2 linked regions of the Flammeovirga yaeyamensis genome follow. The protein of the gene in region 2 interacts with the protein of the main gene of each other region in a pairwise test. Links are inferred from orthologs where the notes say so. Each region holds a gene or a part of one and is shown on either strand. Other genes may lie near its edges.

Region 1 (3,191 bases), 1.9 Mb from region 2 along the record:
ATGTGAATACTTCTTTTGATCCCTATGCGTCTTCTGAGGATAAAATAAGTACACAGGAGGGATGGTTTACGGATCAAATGCCTGATCTAAATCAAAATCATCCATTATTAGCCAAATATTTGATCCAAAATACGATTTGGTGGATAGAATATGCACAATTAGATGGATTAAGAGTAGATACGTTTGGTTATGTATTTAAAGAGTTTAATGACCAATGGTGTAAAGCAATTTTAAAAGAGTATCCATCACTTTACATTGTGGCTGAAGTGCTTGTTGGAGAAACAAGTTATGCTGCAAGATATAATACATATAATAAGCATAATACTTCAGCAGTGACAGATCTTCCGTTAGCTTTTACTGCTTGTAATTCATTTTCAAAATCGGATAAATCTAAATATTGGGAGAGTCAAATGCTTCAATTGTATAATCAGCTTTCACAAGACTTTTTACATAAAAATCCATATCAGTTATTGACATGTTTGGATAATCATGATATAACAAGAGTTTTTTCCAAGGTAAAAACAGTTGAAAGATTAAAACTAGCCATTGGTTTTTTATTAACTACAAGAGGGATACCTCAACTGTATTATGGCACTGAACTACTTTTCGAAGGGGAAGAAAGTGATCATTCCTCACTTAGAAATGATTTTCCTGGTGGTTGGGATAAAGATAAGGTCAATGCTTTTACTGCAGAAGGAAGGAGTGATGCTCAGAATGAGATTTGGAACTTCATTTCTAAATTACTGAAATGGAGGAAAAATGCTAAGGCAATAGCAGAGGGGAAGTTAGTTCATTTTATACCTCTAGATGAAGTCTATGTATATTTTAGAATCTCAAAAGCACAGAGTATTATTGTTCTTATTAATAATAATGATAAAGAAGAAGTAAAAATTGATTTCTCAAAATATAAAAGCTGTGTAAAAGGATATGAAGTAGGTAAAAATATTTTGAGTAATCTTGAATTTAAACTAAAAGAAAACATGTTCTTAAGTCCGTTATCAATTTCTATTTTAGAATTAAAATAAAAAAAAGATGGTATCATTAATTTATGACACCATCTCTTAAATGAATCAAATATTAAAAAGCATTTATTTCAAACGCCTTTTTCTATTAATATCTTTTCGTATCCATCAAATAGTTTTTGACATAGTCCTCAACACCTTCTTCTAAGGAAGTGAAAGGCTTGTCATATCCAATAGATCTCATTTTTTGCATTGTTGCTTCAGTAAAATACTGATATTTATCTCTGATGTCTTCTGGAGTAGGGATATAAGAAATATTCTCCTCAATGCCCATTGCTTTAAAAGTAGCTTTAGTTAAATCAAGGAAAGTTCTTGCCTCACCAGTACCAACATTGTAAATACCTGAATCTTCAGCTTTTCTATGATGCATTAAGAACATCATCATTTCTACAACATCTTTTACATAAACGAAATCACGTTGTTGTTCTCCGTCTTTATAATCTGGGTTGTGAGATTGGAACAATTTCATTGCATCTGTTTTTCCAATTTGATTAAACGCATGGAAAATAACAGAAGCCATTCTTTCTTTATGATATTCATTAGGACCATAAACATTGAAGAATTTCAATCCAGCCCAGAACATAGGTTGTCTTTCTTGTTGTAAAGCCCATTTATCGAACTCATTCTTTGACTCTCCATATGGGTTTAGAGGTTTCAAGTTTGGAATAATTTCCTCACTATCTTCATATCCTAATTCACCTAAGCCATAAGTTGCAGCTGAAGAGGCATATACTAAAGGGATTGCATATTGAATAGTTGCATTCCACATTTTCTTAGTGTATTCCGTATTCAAATGAGAAAGGATATCTCTATTGAACTCCGCTGTGCTTGTTCTTGCACCTAAATGAAAAATGAATTCAACCTCAAGGTGATTTTTATCTAACCAATCAAAAAACTCTTCCCTTTCTACACGTTCCAATATTTTTTTTCCTTCTAAATTTTTATTTTTCTCAGGAAAAGAGAAGTCATCTACAGCGATAATATGGTTAAAATTATCTTCATTTAATCTAGATATCATGCAACTACCAATAAAGCCAGCCGCACCCGTAACTACGATCATAATTTCTTAATTTTGAATATTTGATTGGTAAAGTCATTTTGAAACGTTTCTTTTCAAAAGACAAGTGCGAAGATACAATAAAATAATAAAGTTATTGAGCTTACTGTGTCTTAATGACCTTGAATTCCGTTCTTCTGTTTTTTGCTCGACCCTCTTCGTTTGTATTCTCTGAAATAGGTTGGGTATCACCAAACCCTTTTGCTTGAAGTCGATATTCAGGAATTCCATTTTGATTGAGGTACCTTAAAATTGCATCAGCTCTAGTATTGGATAAATTCTGATTGTATTCTTTATCTCCTACATTATCTGTATGACCCTCAATTAATATATTTACTTTATCGTTTAATAATAAGAAGTTGAGTAAGGCTCTTAACTCAGGAATAGATTTATCTTTGATGACACTCGAATTGGTATCAAAAAATATATTTTCAAGTGTGACTTTCTGATTTAATTGGATAGGAGGAAGTTCAATAATTATATTTGATGTATCTCTATCAATCTCAAAATTTCTTGAATAGAATTCATACCCCTTTTTTAGAATATTACCACCAAGATCCACTTCGCTAGGTAAGTCATTAAGGATGACATGTCCGTTTTGATCTGTAATTTGATTCCTTAAAAGAACATTTTCTTCAAGATTATATAATTGTATCTGTGTTGCTATAAGCGGCATTTTTGTTTCAGCATCTACTATCGTTAGCTCAATTCTATTGACATGAGGAGTAATGATTTTTTCAAGAACAATTTCATCCTTATCATTATTGCCATCTGATATCTCATAAATATCATAATTTCCTAGACCGCCCAAACGATTTGACGCAACATATTTAATGTTCCCATCTTTATTCGCTGAATAAGAGATTTCATCAAATGGACTGTTTATTCCTAATCCTAAATTGACTTTCTCACTCCAGTTGTTACCTTTTTTTACACTATAAAAAATATCATAACCTCCTATACTTTTCATGTCATTTGATGCAAAGAAAAGTGTATCTCCGTTAGTGGAGAAGTAAGGGTTTAGATGTTCCGAATCACCTTTAAAAATAGGGGTTGGCTTAGTCCACTTTTTTCCACTTCTTTTTGAAATGAAAATATTTGAGTGCATATCT
Region 2 (3,102 bases):
AAAGATTTAATGAAATTTACCGATACGATAGACTGTATCAAAGAGATGACATTATGGTGGGCGTGGGTGCTGATTACCCAACTGGACCTGTATTCTCACCTTGGGAAATGATGCAAAACGTTGTAACTAGTAAGAATGTAGGAGAAGATATGCAACCGAGAGGTTACACTTCTTCAGTTGAAAAAGCAGTGTTGCTTTTTACTATAAATAATGCTTATGTGATGTTCAGAGAGGACATAAGCGGTAGTTTAGAAGCTGGAAAAAAAGCTGATTTCATCATCGTCGATCAAGATATCTTTAGCATTGATGTAAATGACATCCATAAAACGAAAGTATTAAAAACTGTGTTGAATGGAAATACTGTATATGAATCAAAATAAGGAAAAGCATTGAGTCAAAAGAATACCCATTGGAAAACGATGGGTATTTTTTTATCTTCAGGCATCAAGAATTATCATTTTCCACTAATGAAAACCTACTCCTTCTTTCTTTTCTACTTTCTAACAATATCACTATTTGCTCAAGATGTTGATACAGAATATAGCTATGAACATCAAAAAATAACTATCAAAAATAGTTTACCTAAAGGTGGGTTAAAATACACAGATCAATATGGGTCGAAATATACTTATGTGGTCTTTTATTCTGAGGTGATCAACACCTCTGATTCTACTTTGCACCTTTCTCTAAAATTTCCATCAGATGTATATCCACTAACTGAAGATCAGGAGGTGAATTTTTCTTTTTACCTTCCATCAGAAAGTATGACAGAAGAGAAGAAAACACAATTTATGTATGGTTTAGATGTGGAAAATTATTTGATAAACAACTTAGGTAAATCAACTAAAATGAATAAAGAGATTCAGCCTAATTCAAGTAGTTACATTTATGTTTTGGCTGTATCGAATAAAGGGGTAAATGGAACGGTGAGGGCTGAATTGGTTTTAAAAGATGATGCGTTGTTTTATCAACTAAATGGGTTAGAAATTAAGACGGGATTACTTCAAAAATTAAACAACTAAACATTTCCTCTTAAATATTAAAAAACCTATTCGAAGTTTAGTCTATAGTCATTACATTTGTACGAATCGAACACAAACTAATTTTGTAATGGCAAATCTAGAGTGGAAAACAATTAAGGAATATGAGGAAATCACCTTCAAGAGTTTGGATGGTGTAGCGAGAATCGCAATTAACAGACCTGAATGTAGAAATGCATTTACACCTAAAACCGTTGATGAAATATGGGAAGCTTTAATTATTTGCCATGAAAGTCAGGAAATTGGTGTGGTATTGATTACCGGTGAGGGTCCTTCTCCAAAAGATGGTGGTTGGGCATTCTGTTCTGGTGGTGATCAACGTGTGAGATCAAATACAGGTTATAAAGGATCGAATGGCGTGAACAGATTCAATATCTTGGATGTTCAACGTCAGATTCGTTTTATGAATAAAGTGGTTATTGCTGTCGTTCCAGGTTGGTGCGTAGGTGGAGGCCATAGTTTGCACGTAGTATGTGATATGACTTTAGCGAGTAAAGAACATGCAAAGTTCAAACAAACAGATGCCGATGTGGCAAGTTTTGATGGCGGATTTGGTTCTGCTTACTTGGCACGTCAGGTAGGTCAGAAAAGAGCAAGAGAAATCTTCTTCTTAGGTGCTGAGTATTCTGCACAAGAGGCTTACGAAATGGGCATGGTGAACAAAGTAGTTCCTCACGAAGAATTGGAACAAGTAGCATTCGACTGGGCACAAGAAATTATGACTAAGTCGCCAACAGCTATCAAAATGTTGAAGTTTGGCTTTAACTTAATCGACGATGGATTGGTAGGTCAGCAAGTATATGCAGGTGAAGCAACTCGTTTAGCTTACGGAACGGATGAGGCGATTGAAGGTAGAGATGCTTTCCTTCAGAAGAGAAAACGAGACTTCTCGAAGTTCCCGAAATTCCCTTGATAAAATTATCTAATAATTATATGAATAAGAATTTGTCATCGTTACTTAAATGGATGACAAATTCTTTTTTTTATTTTAAACTAAAACAATGAAATACTTCAAACTACTCCTTCTAACGATTTTCTTCTTTTCATGCGATTCTGGAACTTCAGAACAAAAATCAAAAAATGAAAACCAAGAAGCAGAAACGATTTATTATAAAAACGAAATCATTGACGGTCCGGCGAATATCAGAGATAAAAAAAATGGTGTTGTTGAATTAAGCCTCAACAATAGTGTTGCAGTTGATCTTGGTTTCATGAAAGATAATTGGTATGAAATCGGAATATGGATCGATAATAAAGGATACCAAGGCTTTATTCCTGCTAATGAAAAGATATACTCAAAAGGAAAATGGGTAGGTACTACAAAGAGTAAAATCGAACCAATGTTTGCCGATGAAGAAAGCTTTTATTATGCAGGGTATACCTATAAAGACAATATTAAAAAGGAGAGTCTTTTAGAAAATCAAGTATTTACTTTAATTACACAAAATCACACTAAAGCAGAATTTCTTCCCAAATTGAAAAAATTAGGTTTTGAAGAAATAGATGTCTTCAATCATGATGATTTTGTGTTTTATGGTGTATATGAAGATTTTGTAGTTGACCCGTCTCCTTTAGATAGACTATCTATCATCTTTAAAAACAACAAATTTATCGGTATCAAAAGCAGCCGTGATTTTAACTTTAGAGAAGGACATTTTTTCAAGTTAGAAAGAGGTTTTACCCTAAATTTAATTCCAGATTACGAAAATGGTGCTGAATTAAAAGATAAAATTAACGCTGTTTTAGGTATGATTGATTAATTTTCTATTGTAGAGAGGTTACAATGCATCATCCGTGCAAGAGCTATGCAAAACCCTCTCTTACATCGTTAATTATCATTGTATTACCAAATAAATTAACTAACTTAAAGTCCTTGATATAGAGAAGTATTTTTTCTCTAAATTTTAAAGCAAAACTAATGATCATGAACAAACTATTTTTTATCCTTCTATCTATTTTTTCAATAAATGCTTTTGGACAAAAAGATCTTACTAAAACAGCTACACATATTGAAAAAGAAGGCAAATTATTATATCGTTCAGAGATGGCCTCGTGGCATGGA

What was found.
Region 1: the proteins of KMW28_RS05460 (region 2) and rfaD interact in binary tests that used the Escherichia coli proteins (3 or more experiments, as listed by UniProt). The link is inferred for Flammeovirga yaeyamensis from one-to-one orthologs.

What each region holds. Positions count from the first base shown.
Region 1 is NZ_CP076132.1:3,353,441-3,356,631, reverse strand. What follows is about bases 97-2,944. They hold rfaD (ADP-glyceromanno-heptose 6-epimerase), read right to left. Parts: upstream 2,083-2,944; coding sequence 1,111-2,082; downstream 97-1,110. Other genes in these bases: KMW28_RS13135 (OmpA family protein), read right to left, coding at 2,183-2,944; KMW28_RS13145 (alpha-amylase family glycosyl hydrolase), read left to right, coding at 97-1,025. Also shown: more of KMW28_RS13145, read left to right, coding at 1-96; more of KMW28_RS13135, read right to left, coding at 2,945-3,191. UniProt on the Escherichia coli protein: Catalyzes the interconversion between ADP-D-glycero-beta-D-manno-heptose and ADP-L-glycero-beta-D-manno-heptose via an epimerization at carbon 6 of the heptose.
Region 2 is NZ_CP076132.1:1,420,796-1,423,897, reverse strand. What follows is about bases 273-3,031. They hold KMW28_RS05460 (1,4-dihydroxy-2-naphthoyl-CoA synthase), read left to right. Parts: upstream 273-1,110; coding sequence 1,111-1,953; downstream 1,954-3,031. Other genes in these bases: KMW28_RS05450 (hypothetical protein), read left to right, coding at 2,965-3,031; KMW28_RS05455 (hypothetical protein), read left to right, coding at 2,042-2,800; KMW28_RS05465 (hypothetical protein), read left to right, coding at 468-1,022; KMW28_RS05470 (amidohydrolase), read left to right, coding at 273-380. Also shown: more of KMW28_RS05470, read left to right, coding at 1-272; more of KMW28_RS05450, read left to right, coding at 3,032-3,102. UniProt on the Escherichia coli protein: Converts o-succinylbenzoyl-CoA (OSB-CoA) to 1,4-dihydroxy-2-naphthoyl-CoA (DHNA-CoA).